Regions from separate parts of the Streptomyces sp. NBC_00271 genome, predicted to be linked through region 2. Evidence: riboswitches for the same ligand, from Rfam matches in the RefSeq annotation. Region 2 holds a riboswitch; each other region holds the start of a gene.

Region 1 (5,360 bases), 2.7 Mb from region 2:
ATCTACATCGCCGTCGGCCATCTCTTCGCGGCCTTCATCTATCTGCTGTTCGAGCTGGGCGGGCAGAACCAGTAGCCCAGGGTTCGGGCCCCAGGCTTCGGACCGCCGCGTTTCAGTCCAGCAGGCGCTCGCGCAGCCGCTCCCGCTGCTCGGGCGTGACCCCCAGCCCCCGCTCCAGGTAGGCGTCGATGCCGCCCCAGGTCTCCTCGATCGTCTCGAAGGCCGCGGTCAGATACTCGGCGCGGGCGTCGAACAGGGGACTGAGCAGCTCCATGACCTCGGGGGAGCGGGCCGTTTCCGAGGAGCCGTTGCGGCGCACCTTGTAGCGGCGGTGCGTCGCGTTCGACTCCAGGTAGTCGGCCACGATCGCGTCGCGCTCGACGTCGAGGGCGAGGAGCGTCACGGCTATGGAGAGGCCCGCGCGGTCCTTGCCCGCCGCGCAGTGCATCAGCGCGGGCACGCTGTCCTCGGCCAGGGCGTGCAGCACGTGCGCGTGCTCGGCCGTGCGCTCCTTGACGATCGTGCGGTAGGAACCGATCATCCGGTTCGCCCCCTTGCCGTCGCCGAGGTGCCCGCGCAGCTCTTCGATGTCGCCGTCGCGGACCATCTTCCAGAACTCGCTGCCGTCGGCAGGGTCGGTGAGCGGAAGGTTCACGTTCCGTACACCCGGCAGCTCGACGTCCGGACCCTCCAGCTTCTGGTCCGCGGCATTGCGGAAGTCGAAGATCGTGTGCAGCCCGAGGGAGGAGAGGAACGCGGCGTCCTCCTCCGTGGCGTGCGCGAGATGACCGCTGCGGAACAGCCGTCCGTAGCGCACCCGGCGGCCGTCCACGGTGGGCAGGCCGCCCACGTCTCGGAAGTTGCGCACTCCGGCCAGCTCCGGCTCGGTCGACGGGACCTGCTGCGTCACGGGGGCTCCTCCCATTGGACCGCCGGCGCTGCTCGGCGACGCTCGCCGACGGGAATCGCGCCTTCGACGATACGACATGGGTTCCTCAGGCAATGAAGTTGTCCACAGCCGTTGCCTCCCGGGTGAGACGCCGTTGATGATGTTGGTGATTGAGTGCGGATGTTCGAATCTGTGAGGGTTTGATGATCGAAATCGGCGAAGATGGTCGTACGTGGCTTCTTTCGGGCCCCACGAGCAGCTACGCACTGCGGCTGACCGACCTCGACGAACTGCTCCATCTCCACTGGGGGCCACGGATCACCCTCGCCGACGCCGAGTCGCTGGCCGCCCTGCCCGGCCCGCCGTACCGGCCCTTCGAGTCCCGGCTCGACGGGCGCGAGGAGTATCCCGTCGAGGGCGGCCCCCGCTTCGTACGTCCGGCGCTGTCCGTACGGACGCAGGAGCGGCGCGGCACCGAATGGCGTTTCGAGTCGTACGAGGCCGACAGTGACGAACTGCGGCTGCGCTTCGCGGACGGCGGGCTCGGCGTCACCCTGCACTACCGGATGCGCGGCGACGTCGTCGAGCGCTGGGTGACCCTGGCCAACGAAGGACCTTCCCTGGAGCTGCTGCGCGCGGACTCCGCGACCTGGACGCTGCCCGAGCGCGACGGTTGGCGCCTCTCCCAGCTGCACGGGCGGTGGGCGGCCGAGTCCCGGCTCGCCCGCTCCCCCCTCACCTACGGTGAGAAGGTCATCGGCAGCCGTCGCGGGCACACCGGGCACCAGCACCTGCCGTGGGTCGCGCTGGACAGCGGGGCGAGCGAGGAGAGCGGCGAGGTCTACGGGTGCGCGCTGGGCTGGTCGGGCTCGTGGCGGATCTGCGTGGCCCAACTCCCCGACGCGCGCGTGCAGATCTCCGGCGGCGCGGGATACGACGACTCCGGACTGTTGCGTCTGGAGCCGGGGGAGTCGTTCACCACCCCCGTCTTCGCGGGGCTGTGGAGCGACGGCGGCTTCGGCGCGGCGAGCCGGACGTGGCACACCTACCAGCGGGCGTACGTGATCCCGGACGCGGACCAGGACCGGCCGGTGCTCTTCAACTCCTGGGAGGCCACCCACTTCGACATCTCCGAGGAGCGGCAGCGGGAGCTGGCCCGGCGGGCCGCGGAGATGGGCGTCGAGCTGTTCGTCGTCGACGACGGCTGGTTCGGGGCGCGGACGAGCGACCGCGCCGGGCTCGGCGACTGGACCCCCAACCCGGAGCGCTTCCCGCAGGGACTGAAGCCGCTCGCCGACGACGTGCACGCGCTCGGCATGCAGTTCGGGATCTGGGTCGAGCCGGAGATGGTCAATCCGGACAGTGAGCTGTACCGCGCGCACCCCGACTGGGTGCAGTTCCAGCCGGGGCGGACCAGGACGGAGTTCCGCAACCAGCTCGTACTCAATCTCGCCCGCCCGGATGTCCAGGAGTACCTGTGGGAGCAGCTCGACGGTCTGCTCTCGAGCGCCCCGATCGACTATGTGAAGTGGGACTTCAACCGCTGCTTCACGGACGCCGGTTGGCCCGGTGAGCCGTACCCGCAGAAGCTGTGGGTCGAGCACGTGGAGGCCCTGTACGGGCTCCTGGACCGGCTGCGGGCCGAGCATCCCGGGGTAGCCTTCGAGTCCTGCTCGGGCGGTGGCGGCCGGATCGACCTCGGCGTCATGGCACGCACGGACCAGGTGTGGACCTCCGACAACACCGACCCGCTCGACCGGCTCGCCATCCAGCACGGCTTCAGCCAGATCCACCCGGCCCGGATCATGGCCGCCTGGGTCACGGACAGTCCGAACGCGCAGCTCAACGGTCGGATCAGCTCGCTGCGCTTCCGGTTCGTGAGCGCCATGGCCGGGGTGCTGGGGGTCGGCGGTGACCTGGCCGACTGGAGCGAGGCGGAGCTCGTCGAGGCGCGGGAGTGGGTGGACCTCTACAAGGAGATCCGGCCGGTCGTGCAGCGCGGCGACCTCTACCGGCTGCGGCCTCCGGAGGGCGGGCTGAGCGCCGTGCAGTACGTCCGCGGCGACGAGACCGTCGTCCTCGCCCTGCTCCAGGCGCAGCATCACGGCGAGCCGGTCGCCCCGCTCCGGTTGCGTGGGCTCGATCCGAGCGCCGCGTACGAATGCCGCGAAACGGGTGAAGTGCACCGAGGTGCGGTGCTGTTGCATCACGGGTTGCGGACGGGGCTGCGCGGGGACTTCGATGCGGCAGTTATCCGACTGCGTCGCATGTGAGCGTTCTGTCCCTATTGATGCCTTAATTCCAACTGGCCCTGGAATAAAAGACCGTGGTGTGACGTGCGTGAGCAGCGTCATATTCGTGACGATGCGTTGCCGGCCCGCTTTCTCGATCCGCCCGAATTTCCGGGCGGATTGAGGGGCGGGGGAGATCATTGTCCACGGAGGGTGACCGGAATTCCGGCATGGATCAAGAATGGCACGCGCACAGAAAAGCGACATGGTTGGCGATGCGCCCCCATGTCGCTTACGTTCGCCCTCAATCCGGACGGACGCCCAATCCTGCCGCCGCCCGGTATCCGCACACCCACCGGTAACCGGCAGGAGCGGGGGACCCACAGGTACCACGCCTGTTCCGGTCTCCGGAACGGCTAGGGGTATAGCCGCGCAGCCGCGTGGCCGGGCATCTCCAGCCCGCACCCGACAGCTCACCTCGCAGGCGCCGGAGAGGAATTCTTCATGCCCGCGAAGGGTAAGCACCGCCGACCCAAGTCCCAGCGTTTCTCCCGCTCGATCGCCGTGGCCGGAACCGGTGGCGCCGCCCTCGCGCTGCCGCTGATGGGGGCCGCCGGTGCCCATGCCGTGACGCCGACGGCCGCGGTTTCGTCCACTGCGGAAAAGACCGCGACGATTTCCGGCGCGACGGTTTCCGAAAAGACCGCGACGGTTTCCGAAAGGACCGCGACGGTTTCGGAAGAGACCGCGTCGACCTCCACGGCCTCGACGAAGACCTATTCGGTGAAGGCCGGCGACTGGCTCTCCAAGATCGCCGAGCGGCAGCACCTCCGCGGCGGCTGGCAGAAGCTCTACTCCGACAACCGTCAGGTCATCGGCAGCGACCCCTCGATGATCCACCCCGGCCTGAAGCTCACGATCGGCGTGAGGGCCGCGTCGACCGACGACACCAAGCCGTCGACCAAGCCGTCCACGCAGTCGTCCGCCAAGACGTCCACGCGATCGTCGGCGCAGTCGGCCGCCGGATCGTCCGGCGCGGCGGACGCGCCCAAGACCCAGGCCGCCACCACCCGGGCCACCGGCACCGCCACCCACACCGGTTACACCCTGCCGGTCGGGGGCGCCACCATCGGCACCGGCTACAAGGTCGCCGGCAGCATGTGGTCCAGCGGCTACCACACCGGCGTGGACTTCGTGGTCCCGACCGGCACCACCATCAAGGCCATTGCCGCCGGTACCGTCGTATCGGCCGGCTGGGGCGGCGCGTACGGCAACCAGGTCGTCATCCAGCACGCCGACGGCCGGTACTCGCAGTACGCTCACCTGTCCGCCCTGTCCGTCTCGGCGGGCCAGACCATGACCAATGGCCAGCAGATCGGCCTCTCCGGCGCGACCGGCAACGTCACCGGTCCGCACCTGCACTTCGAGATCCGCACCACCCCGAACTACGGCTCGGACATGGACCCGGTCGCGTACCTTCGCTCGCACGGTGTCGCCGTCGGCTGACGTCCGCCGCGCCTCTCACATCTTCGAGGGCCGGACCCCGCGATCGCGGGGTCCGGCCCTCGGCTTTTCTCCACGCGTCCCGGCGTGGTCCTTTCATGATCGGCACATTGCGGTCTTGTGGCACCGGCGAACGAGGTCTCGACACGGTGCGAGAGTGGCTCCACAGTGATCTCCGTAAGCGCTTTCTATGTCTTCGGCGGCGGCACCGCGGCCGTCGTCGCCACCGCAAGGAGCACGCCATCGTGAGACCTCGAAGACTCGGCGTCGTCACCGCCGCCGCGCTGCTGGCCGGTCTGGTCGCCGCGCCCTCGCACGCCACCGAACGGCATCCGCCGCCGCGCCGGATCGTGGAGAACCTGGACCGCGGCCTGGTCGCCGTCCCCTCGGGCAAGGGCACCTTCCTGAGCTGGCGGTTACTCGGCACGGAGTACGCACTCCCCCAAGTTCTCGGCTCCGCTCGAACAGGGGGTACCCCCACCGGGGACGCGATCGCGTTCAACGTGTACAAGGGCGGACGGCGGCTCAACCAGGCGCCGGTCACCCGGTCGACCACGTACCAGGACGACACCCGGGGCACCGGCACCTACACCGTGCGTGCCGTCGTCAACGGCCGTGAGCGGAAACCGAGTTCGGCGGCGCTCGACTTCGTGCGGGGTTACGCCGAGGTTCCGCTGGCCGCCGCCGACGGATACACCGTGCAACACGCCTGGCCCGGCGACCTCGACGGCGACGGA
Region 2 (5,360 bases):
CGGACAGCGCTACAGATGCCCGACCGCTACGGTTCCTGCGGACGCCCGACCATTACGGCTCCTGTGGGTGTCTGACCGCTACGGCCACCACCGCCAGCCACGCCGCGACCGAGATCCACAGCAGTACTTGCCCGAGCGCCTTGAGCCAGCCGACGCCGATGGCGGCCGCGACCGACAGCGCCGCCACCGCCGTCATCCCCAGCGGGAACACGGTCGCCCAGCGCAGCACGTCGTAGCGCGGTCGGGGCCACAGGGCCTCCGCCACGGCCAGCACGCAGTACGAACCGAGGACGAGCACGAGCAGCGCCTCGGTCACCCAGCGGAGCACGCCGTTGTCGTCGTTGTTCCACAGGTAGATGTTCGCCTGGTACGCGAGGATCAGCTTCGACCCCGCCAGCGCCGAGATGGCGAGCGCGCCGCCCGCGACCCACTGGTCCCCGGCCCCCGTGGCGACCTCGCGGTAGTCGAAGTAGAACAGTGCCGCCGCGTAGAGCACGAGCCCCAGCCAGAACAGCACGAGCGCGGTGTGCGCGAGCCAGTCCGTGTGCGTCGCGGGGGCGAGCGTCGCGCCCAGCACCGCGAGCCCCTGCGTGGCCACACAGCCGAGGAACACCGCTCCGGGCATACGGGGCCGCCATCGCCGTACGACCAGGAAGAGCAACCCCGGCCAGAGCGCCGCCGCCAGGGCGAGCAGGGCCTCGGCCGGTACCTCCCACCCCAGTGTGACCAGCCGCGTGCCGAGCACGGCGGTCGCCGCGACCGCGGTGAGCGCGCTCGGTGTACCGGCCTCCGTCAGCCACCGCTCCCGCTCCCGCAGCAGCCGTACGACGAAGGCCGCGGCGAGCCCGAGCCAGCCGAGGGCCGCCAGGGCCAGCACGATCCGGGACAGGATCTCGTAGCCGGTCTGCTCCAGCCCGATCGAGATGATGCCGGTGGCCAGGATCGCGGCTCCGGCGCCCGGCGGATTCTGCGCCCACCAGCTGCGCAGGCCGGTCCACCGGGTGCCGGGCGGGGAGATGGCTGACATGGGCCCGATGCTAAGGACCTTCGAGCGGGTTGGCGGCGGGCCACGCGCGCGTGGAGCTCGATGAGCCCCACGCGCGCGTGCCGGGCACCGAGGCGTTAGGCCGGACGCACCACGCTGTGGATGATCGACTCGCCGCCGTAGAAGATCGACTCCTCGCGGACGTACGCGCCCGGCTTGGGGGCGTGGATCATCATGCCGTTGCCGACGTACAGGCCGACGTGGCTGATGTCGTCGTAGAAGAAGACGAGGTCACCGGGCTTGATGTCGGCGAGCGGGACCGTCGTGCCCACGTTGACCTGGTCCCAGGTGGTACGCGGGAGATCGACGCCGGCGGCCTTCCAGGCGGCCTGGGTGAGGCCGGAGCAGTCGTAGGAGCCGGGCCCGGTCGCGCCCCAGACGTACGGCTTGCCGACCTGGGTGCGGGCGAAGGCGAGGGCCTTGTCGGCGTTGGCGGTGTACGAGGAGTCGGTGGTCGAACTCCCCGAGGTGCCCGAGGTGCCGGTGGTCGTCTGCTGCTGGGCGGCCGCCTCCTGGGCCTTCTTCTCCGCCGCGGCCTGCTGCTGGGCCAGCTCCGCCGCCTTGCGGTCGGCCGCTTCCTGCTTCTTCTTCTCGATCGCCGCGAGCCGCGCCTTCTCCTCGGCGGTCAGTTTCGAGAGCAGGTCGCGCGCCGCGGCGAGCTTGCGCTGCACGTCGGCCTTGGACGTCTTCAGCGCGCTCTGCGTCGTGGTGAGCGTCTGCAGGCTCTGGGAGGCCTCCGCGCGCTTCTTGGTGGTGGCGGCCTGCTCGGTGATGTAGTCGTCGACGGCCACCTTCTGGCGGCTGGTCAGCCGGTCCATCAGCTGGGTCTGGTCGAAGTAGTCCTGCGGATTGTCGGCCAGCAGGAGGGTCGCGGTGTCGGGCGCGGAGGCGCCGGTGCGGTACTGCGCCGCGGCGAACGACCCCAGCTCCTCGCGCGCGGTGTTGAGCTTCTCGGTGCGCCGGGCCACGTCGTCGAGGAGGGAGTCGACGCGCTTGCGCTGCTGCGCGGTCTTCTCCCTGGTCGCGTTGTACTTCTCGGTCGCCGCCTCGGCCTGGTGGTAGAGGTCGTCGACCTTCTTCTCGACCTCTTCGATGCTCGGCTTGGGATCGGCCGAGGGCGCGGCGTTCGCCGTCTGGGAGAGCAGGGCCACGGAGGTGAGGGCCGCCGTGGCGAGGGCGGGGGTCCGTATACCCGCTATGCGCGTACCTGTAGGACTCCACTTGCGATGCGACGCCAAGAGAGGCGACTCCTTCCGTCTTCCGCCTACCGAGTTAGCTGTCGGGTTCGGGCGGGTGATTCCGGAAGGTTTGCCCTACGGTCCTTGTCCCAGTGGACAGTTGGACCGATTCACCCCAAGGTCGGTTGGGTCCCCGGCTCCGGCTGCCGTACGGCGCACCGGACTCGGCGGAGGCCGCACGGCCCGGCGGTGTTCGCCGGTTGGGTCGAGCGGCCTGCCCGGCACGCTAGCCAACTCATAAGTGTTCTGTGAAGTTTGATGTGCGATATGCCCGATACATTTTCGTGACCTTGACCTCGGGGGTCATTGGCCGTGGCTGACCGTGATGAAGCGATCCTGAACGGTGACGGCGTCCGCGGTGGAAGGAGCGACGGAAAAAGATCATGCGCGGTCGCGGAAAAACCGGTCGGGTTTCCAGGGTGGCCGCGGGTTGTCAGTGGGGCCGCCTAGACTCGGAGAGCGATGAGCAGCCTCTTTGATGACAGCTTTCTGGCGGACCTCCAGCCTTCCGGGGCCCACGAGGAAGAGCCCCCGCCGCCCGAGGACGGGGCGCCGGAGCCGCTTCCGGACGACCTGTTCGGCGGCCGCTTCGACGTGCCCGCGAGCCGGGACGCCTACTACCGCGACGGCGCGCCCCGCCCCGCCGTGGACCCGGCGGCCCTGCTGGACGGGCTGAACGAGAACCAGCGCGCGGCCGTGGTGCACTCCGGCTCCCCGCTGCTCATCGTGGCCGGCGCGGGCTCCGGCAAGACCCGGGTGCTCACGCACCGCATCGCTCATCTGCTGGGCGAGCGCCATGTCCACCCCGGCCAGATCCTCGCGATCACCTTCACGAACAAGGCTGCGGGCGAGATGAAGGAGCGCGTCGAGCAGCTCGTCGGCCCGCGCGCGAACGCGATGTGGGTGATGACCTTCCACAGCGCGTGTGTGCGGATCCTGCGCCGCGAGAGCAAGAAGCTCGGCTTCACCTCCTCGTTCTCGATCTACGACGCCGCCGACAGCAAGCGTCTGATGGCGCTCGTCTGCCGTGATCTGGATCTCGATCCCAAGCGCTTCCCGCCCAAGTCCTTCAGCGCCAAGATCTCGAACCTGAAGAACGAGCTGATCGACGAGGAGGACTTCGCCGTCCAGGCCGCCGACGGCTTCGAGAAGACCCTCGCCCAGGCCTACGCGATGTACCAGTCGCGGCTGCGCGAGGCCAACGCGCTCGACTTCGACGACCTGATCATGACCACGGTCAACCTGCTGCGTGCCTTCCCGGACGTCGCCGAGCACTACCGGCGCCGCTTCCGCCACGTCCTGGTCGACGAGTACCAGGACACGAACCACGCGCAGTACGCCCTGGTCAGGGAGCTCGTCGGCCCGGCCGCCGGTGACCGGCCCGAGGAAGCGCCGCCCACCGAGGGCGAGCTCGGGCCCGCCGAGCTGTGCGTCGTGGGCGACGCCGACCAGTCGATCTACGCCTTCCGCGGGGCGACCATCCGCAACATCCTCCAGTTCGAGGAGGACTACCCGGACGCGACGACGATCCTGCTGGAGCAGAACTACCGCTCCACCCAGACGATCCTGACCGCCGCGAACGCAGTCATCGAGCGCAACGAGTCCCGCCGCCCCAAGAACCTGTGGACCAACGCGGGCGCCGGTTCGAACATCACCGGCTATGTCGCCGACACCGAGCACGACGAGGCCCAGTTCGTCGCCGACGAGATAGACCGTCTCACCGACGCGGGCGAGGCCAGGGCGGGTGACGTCGCCGTCTTCTACCGGACGAACGCACAGTCCCGCGTCTTCGAAGAGATCTTCATCCGCGTCGGCCTGCCCTACAAGGTCGTCGGCGGCGTCCGCTTCTACGAGCGCAAGGAGGTCCGTGACGTCCTCGCGTACCTCAGGGTCCTGGCCAACCCCGAGGACTCGGTTCCGCTGCGCCGCATTCTGAACGTTCCCAAGCGCGGCATCGGCGAGCGCGCCGAGGCCATGATCGACGCGCTCTCGCAGCGCGAGAAGATCAGCTTCCCGCAGGCGCTGCGCCGCGTCGACGAGGCGTACGGGATGGCGGCGCGGTCGACGAACGCCGTGAAGCGGTTCAACACGCTCATGGAGGACCTCCGTACGATCGTCGAGTCCGGCGCGGGTCCGGCGACCGTCCTGGAGGCGGTCCTCGAGCGCACCGGCTATCTCGCCGAGCTGCAGGCCTCGACCGACCCGCAGGACGAGACCCGGATCGAGAACCTTCAGGAGCTCGCCGCCGTGGCCCTGGAGTTCGAGCAGGAGACCGGCGAGGGCGAAGGCACGGGTGCGGGCACGGCTGCGGGTGCGGCGGCTGCTGGTGCTGGTGCTGGTGCGGCGTCCGGTGGGCTCTCCGCGTTCCTGGAGCGTGTCGCGCTCGTCGCCGACTCCGACCAGATCCCGGACGAGGAGGACGGCAACGGCGTCATCACGCTGATGACCCTCCACACCGCCAAGGGCCTGGAGTTCCCGGTCGTCTTCCTCACCGGCATGGAGGACGGCGTCTTCCCGCACATGCGCGCGCTGGGACAGGTCAAGGAGCTGGAGGAGGAGCGGCGCCTCGCGTACGTCGGCATCACGCGCGCGCGGGAGCGGTTGTACCTCACCCGTTCGTCCATGCGCAGCGCCTGGGGCCAGCCCTCGTACAACCCGCCGTCCCGCTTCCTGGAGGAGATCCCGGAGACGCACCTGGAGTGGAAGCGCACCGGCGCGACCGCTCCCGTGCCCTCGGGGCCCGTCTCCGGTGTGGCCGCCTCGCTGTCGTCCTCGCGTTCGCGGTCCGCGGCGTCCGGTGCCTCCGGCTTCGCGACGCGCCGCGGGGTCTCCGAGAAGCCGGTGGTCTCGCTCGCGGTGGGTGACCGGGTCACTCACGACCAGTTCGGCCTGGGCACCGTGGTCGGTGTGAAGGGGACGGGTGCGAACGCGGAGGCGACGGTCGACTTCGGCGAGGCGAAGCCGAAGCGGTTGCTGCTGCGGTACGCGCCGGTGGAGAAGCTGTAGTTCCACGGGGCGGCAGCTCGGAGCCCGGCGACGGCATTCGGTCACGTCGTCGGGTGAGCGGCCGCTGGGTT
Region 3 (5,360 bases), 1.3 Mb from region 2:
GCGTTACGACAACGTGCCCTACGGCACCGCCTTCGAGAAGCTGACCGCGCTCGCCTACCCCGAGGGCCACCCGTACCACCACACCCCGATCGGGTCGATGGCGGACCTGGACGCGGCGACCCTGGAGGACGCCCGCGCCTTCTTCCGCACCTACTACGCGCCGAACAACGCGGTGATCTCCGTGGTCGGGGACATCGACCCGCGGCAGACGCTCGCGTGGATCGAGAAGTACTTCGGCTCCATCCCCGGGCACGACGGAAAGCCCGCCCCGCGCGACGGCTCGCTGCCCGAGGTCATCGGCGGGCAGCTGCGCGAGGTCGTCGAGGAGGAGGTCCCGGCGCGCGCTCTGATGGCCGCCTACCGGCTCCCGGAGGACGGCACGCGCGCGGCCGACGCGGCTGACGTGGCGCTCACCATCCTCGGCGGTGGCGAGTCGTCCCGGCTCTACAACCGGCTCGTACGCCGCGACCGCACCGCCGTCGCGGCAGGGTTCGGCGTGCTGCGGCTCGCCGGAGCGCCCTCCCTGGGCTGGCTGGACGTGAAGACGTCCGGTGACGTCGAGGTCCCGGTGATCGAGTCCGCCGTCGACGCGGAGCTCGCCCGGTTCGCCGAGGAGGGCCCCACGGACGAGGAGATGGAGCGCGCCCAGGCCCAGTTGGAGCGCGAGTGGCTGGACCGGCTCGGCACGGTCGCGGGCCGCGCCGACGAACTGTGCCGGTACGCCGTCCTGTTCGGCGACCCGCAGCTCGCCCTGACGGCCGTACAGCGCGTCCTGGACATCACGGCCGAGGAGGTCCAGGAGGTCGCGAAGGCCCGCCTGCGCCCCGACAACCGCGCGGTGCTCGTGTACGAGCCGGTCGCTGCCGGCACCACCGAAGAGGACGAGGAGGCGGCGAAGTGACCGAGCTCGCCACCATGGACTTCCACCCGCAGCCCCAGGCGGGTCAGCCCAAGCCCTGGGCCTTCCCGGCGCCCGAGCGCGGCACGCTGGACAACGGCCTGACCGTGCTGCGCTGCCACCGCCCCGGCCAGCAGGTCGTCGCCGTCGAGGTGTTGCTCGCCGCGCCGCTCGAGGCCGAGCCCGCGGGCCTCGACGGCGTCGCCACGATCATGGCGCGCGCCTTCTCCGAGGGCACCGACAAGCTCTCCGCCGAGGAGTTCGCCGCCGAGCTGGAGCGCTGCGGCGCCACCCTCGACGCGCACGCCGACCACCCCGGCGTGCGGCTGTCGCTCGAAGTGCCCGTCTCGCGCCTGCCCAAGGCGCTCGGGCTGCTCGCCGACGCCCTGAGGGCACCGGCGTTCGCGGACAGCGAGGTCGAGCGGCTGGTGCGCAACCGGCTCGACGAGATCCCGCACGAGACGGCCAACCCGGCCCGGCGGGCCGCCAAGGAGCTCTCCAAGGAGCTGTTCCCGGCGACCTCGCGCATGTCGCGCCCGCGCCAGGGCACCGAGGAGACCGTCCAGAAGATCGACTCGGCGGCCGTACGCGCCTTCTTCGACAAGCACGTACGTCCCGCCACGTCCACCGCTGTGATCGTCGGCGACCTGACCGGCGTCGACCTCGACGCGCTGCTCGCCGAGACGCTCGGCGACTGGACCGGTTCGTCCGCCGAGCCGCGCCCCGTGCCGTCGGTGGCCGCCGACGACACCGGCCGTGTGATCATCGTGGACCGCCCCGGCGCGGTCCAGACGCAGCTGCTCATCGGCCGCGTCGGCGCCGACCGGCACGACCGTGTGTGGCCCGCCCAGGTGCTCGGCACGTACTGCCTCGGTGGCACCCTCACCTCGCGCCTGGACCGCGTCCTGCGCGAGGAAAAGGGCTACACCTACGGTGTGCGGGCGTTCGGCCAGGTCCTGCGCGCCGCGCCGGACGGAACCGGTATCGCGATGCTCGCCATCAGCGGCTCCGTGGACACCCCGAACACCGGCCCGGCGCTCGACGACCTCTGGAAGGTGCTGCGCACCCTCGCCGCCGAGGGCCTGACGGACGCCGAGCGCGACATCGCCGTACAGAACCTGGTGGGGGTGGCGCCCCTCAAGTTCGAGACCGCGGCGGCCGTCGCGGGCACGCTCGCGGACCAGGTCGAGCAGTACCTGCCGGACGACTACCAGGCGACGCTGTACCAGCAGCTCGCCGCGACCGGCACCGTGGAGGCCACCGCGGCCGCCGTGAGCGCCTTCCCGGTGGACCGTCTGGTGACCGTCCTCGTCGGCGACGCCGCGCAGATCCAGGAGCCCGTCAAGGCCCTCGGAATCGGTGAAGTGACCGTCGTTCCGGCGGAGTAGAGGTTCAACGGAGCGTGACTCCGTAGGGCCCGGGTGACTGAAGAGTCGCCCGGGCCCCTTTTTGATCGGATTTCCGCTCGGGTCTTCGCGCGGACTTCATCCCCAAGATGTCCGTATTGGTAGGGAGGTTGCCCGTCTGCCCTGTGGCATGCACTACAAAAGCCGTGATCCGTTTGTTGATTGAAAGACGCCCCGTCTAGCGTCGGTGCGGCTGTTCGTCAGGCAGTGCGCCGCGCCCGCGGCACCGGACAGTCATCGCCGAGTCCCCGTACGGCGCGAGCCAGGGGAGCCGGGGACCCACACGTAGTCCCTGGGGTGAATCGGACGCCCTCCCTGGAGGGAGTCCGTAGGAGACCTTCCTGCTCCGAACCCGTCAGCTAACCCGGTAGGCGAGAGGGAAGGAAAGGATCAGCCCCTACATGGCGTTCACCTGTGGCCCCGGGAAACACCGCCGTCCGAGCCGCGTGAAGCGCTCCACCACGAACGCCGTCGGCGTCGCCGCGCTCACCACCACCGGTGTCATCGGAACCCTGGCCGCTCCGGCACTCGCCGCGGACGCCTCCGTCGAGCAGACCGGGCTGACCCAGGCCGTCACCCTCGGTGACAGCGTCGCCGCCCAGATCGACGCGCAGGCCGCCGCCCAGCAGCGCGCCGCCGACGAGGCCGCCGCGCGCAAGAAGGCCGAAGAAGCCGCGCGCAAGAAGGCCGCCGAGGAGGCGAAGAAGGAGCGCGAGGCCAAGGAGCGTGCCGCCCGCGCCGCCGAGCGCAAGCGCCTCAACACCTTCGTCCTGCCGATCACCGGCTCGTACATCTCCACCGGCTACAAGACCGGCGGCAGCCTCTGGTCCTCCGGCAGTCACACGGGCGTCGACTTCCACGCCGCCTCCGGCACCTCGGTCCACGCGGTCGGCTCCGGCACGGTCGTCACGGCCGGCTGGGGTGGCGCGTACGGCAACCAGATCGTCCTGAAGATGCACGACGGCACCTACACGATGTACGGCCACCTGTCGTCCATCGGCGTCTCCGTGGGGCAGACGGTCACCCCGGGCCAGCAGATCGGCCTCTCCGGCGCCACCGGGAACACCACCGGGCCGCACCTCCACTTCGAGGCCCGTACGACGGCGGAGTACGGCTCCGACATGGACCCGGTCGCCTACCTCCGCTCGCACGGCGTGAACGTCTGACGCTCGCACACCCCGAACGCCTGACGACCGGCGTCAACACTTCCGAAGCCCCGGCTCCCCTCAGCCGGGGCTTCGTCGTTTCGAACGGCTGTCTGTCCAAAAAATATCCATGGATTCCGGCCCGCCATCGGAAATTCCAGTTCTCTGCAATAGAGTCGCTGAACAAGCGTCAATCGACCGCGTTTCGCGGGGATTAAGGCGGAGGTCCGGTCATGCGCATTCCCGCGCACTCGGTATGCACGGCGATCCGTGACGACATCGTCGCGGGTGTCTACGAGCGCGGCAGCCGGCTCACCGAGGAACTGCTCGCGCGACGCTACGGCGTCTCGCGGGTCCCCGTGCGCGAGGCCTTGCGCACGCTGGAGGCCGAGGGCTTCGTCGTCACCCGTCGGCACGCGGGCGCGTGCGTCGCGGAGCCCACCGAGCAGGAGGCCGCGGACCTGCTCGAGATGCGCATGCTCCTGGAGCCGCTGGGCGCCGCGAGGGCCGCGCAGCGGCGTACCGAGGCCCACCTCAAGGTGCTTCGAGGCCTGGTCAGACTGGGGCAGGAGCGGGCCAGGAAGGGGAACAGCGAGGATCTGCGCTCGCTCGGCGGCTGGTTCCACGAGACCCTCGCGCAGGCCTCCGGGAGCCCCGCGCTGACCTCCACGCTGGCCCAGCTGCGGCACAAGATCGCCTGGATGTACGCGGTCGAGGCGCCGGCCAATCCGGCGGAGTCCTGGGCGGAGCACGGCGGGATCGTGGACGCGGTGGCGCGCGGCGACAGCGAGCGGGCGCGGGCCGTCACGGCGCTGCACGCCGAGCGTGCGACGGTCGCGCACCGGCTGCGTTTTCCCGGCGTGGGAGATCGTCCGGAGCGTGTGAGGACTTCGCAACATCCCGTAAACATGACGGGCGTGCGTCATTAACACCGGCACCGTATACAAAGAGGGGTAATTCGCGGGGGATTATTTCTGCTGCCCGCAATTAGAAAAAGCGAAGGGCCCGCCCGATGTTTTCGGGCGAGCCCTTCGAATGCGTGCGGGGCGGGGTCTTTTGGTGCGAAGACCACTCCCGCCATCAATTGAGGAACCCCGATCGAGGGCTCTTACTCAGACGGTCTCGGGGAGCTCCTCGAGACCCTCCGCCACCAGCTTCGCCAGCCGGTCGAGCGCGGCGTCCGCGCCCTCGGCGTCCGAGGCGAGGACGATCTCCTCGCCGCCCTGGGCGCCCAGGCCGAGGACCGCCAGCATGGAGGCCGCGTTGACGGGGTTGCCCTCCGCCTTGGCGATCGTCACGGGGATACCGGAGGCCGTGGCCGCCCGGACGAAGATGGAGGCGGGACGGGCGTGGAGGCCCTCGGCCCAGCCGACGTTGACGCGGCGCTCAGCCATGTGATGCTGCCCTTCAGGTGTTCAGGGTTGTCTAGACCAGTGTTCCACAACGTGAAGCGAGTCCGGGCAGGGTGTTGTTCCCGTCCCGAACTCCGCGTCGGATCCCGGCCTGGATCCGACTTCGGTGCCCCTAGCCTGCCTCGCGCCGTTGTCGGACGCGAGCCGTACTCTGGGGCCCATGCAGACCTCGTCGGACCGGCACGAGTACCCCTCCCACTGGGAGGCCGACGTGGTGCTGCGCGACGGCGGCACCGCCCGCATCAGGCCCATCACCGTCGACGACGCCGAGCGGCTGGTGAGCTTCTACGAGCAGGTCTCGGACGAGTCGAAGTACTACCGCTTCTTCGCGCCCTACCCGCGCCTGTCCGCCAAGGATGTCCACCGCTTCACGCACCACGACTTTGTGGACAGGGTGGGACTCGCGGCCACGGTCGGCGGCGAGTTCATCGCCACCGTACGCTATGACCGTATTAATGCTGATGGTCGGCCCGCCTCGCTGCCCGCGGACGAGGCCGAG

Evidence for each region. Region 2 has a riboswitch for cyclic di-AMP ahead of OG798_RS32305 (C40 family peptidase). Riboswitches for the same ligand answer to the same signal wherever they lie in the genome.
Region 1: it holds a riboswitch for cyclic di-AMP, as region 2 does, so the genes downstream of both, OG798_RS44425 (M23 family metallopeptidase) here and OG798_RS32305 (C40 family peptidase) in region 2, are expected to answer to the same signal.
Region 3: it holds a riboswitch for cyclic di-AMP, as region 2 does, so the genes downstream of both, OG798_RS37975 (M23 family metallopeptidase) here and OG798_RS32305 (C40 family peptidase) in region 2, are expected to answer to the same signal.

The regions. Positions count from the first base shown of each region.
Region 1 covers NZ_CP108070.1:9,762,900-9,768,259, forward strand. Annotated here, with positions in the region: gene OG798_RS44410 (DUF6126 family protein) at 1-75, shown strand, start outside; gene OG798_RS44415 (tyrosine-protein phosphatase) at 113-910, opposite strand; gene OG798_RS44420 (alpha-galactosidase) at 1,093-3,162, shown strand; cyclic di-AMP (ydaO/yuaA leader) riboswitch at 3,464-3,622, shown strand; gene OG798_RS44425 (M23 family metallopeptidase) at 3,625-4,626, shown strand; gene OG798_RS44430 (rhamnogalacturonan lyase family protein) at 4,869-5,360, shown strand, end outside.
Region 2 covers NZ_CP108070.1:7,073,049-7,078,408, forward strand. Annotated here, with positions in the region: gene OG798_RS32300 (tellurite resistance/C4-dicarboxylate transporter family protein) at 53-1,027, opposite strand; gene OG798_RS32305 (C40 family peptidase) at 1,123-2,283, opposite strand; cyclic di-AMP (ydaO/yuaA leader) riboswitch at 2,292-2,463, opposite strand; gene pcrA (DNA helicase PcrA) at 2,746-5,289, shown strand.
Region 3 covers NZ_CP108070.1:8,381,361-8,386,720, forward strand. Annotated here, with positions in the region: gene OG798_RS37965 (M16 family metallopeptidase) at 1-901, shown strand, start outside; gene OG798_RS37970 (M16 family metallopeptidase) at 898-2,286, shown strand; cyclic di-AMP (ydaO/yuaA leader) riboswitch at 2,533-2,693, shown strand; gene OG798_RS37975 (M23 family metallopeptidase) at 2,706-3,470, shown strand; gene OG798_RS37980 (GntR family transcriptional regulator) at 3,683-4,378, shown strand; gene OG798_RS37985 (HPr family phosphocarrier protein) at 4,562-4,843, opposite strand; gene OG798_RS37990 (bifunctional acetate--CoA ligase family protein/GNAT family N-acetyltransferase) at 5,022-5,360, shown strand, end outside.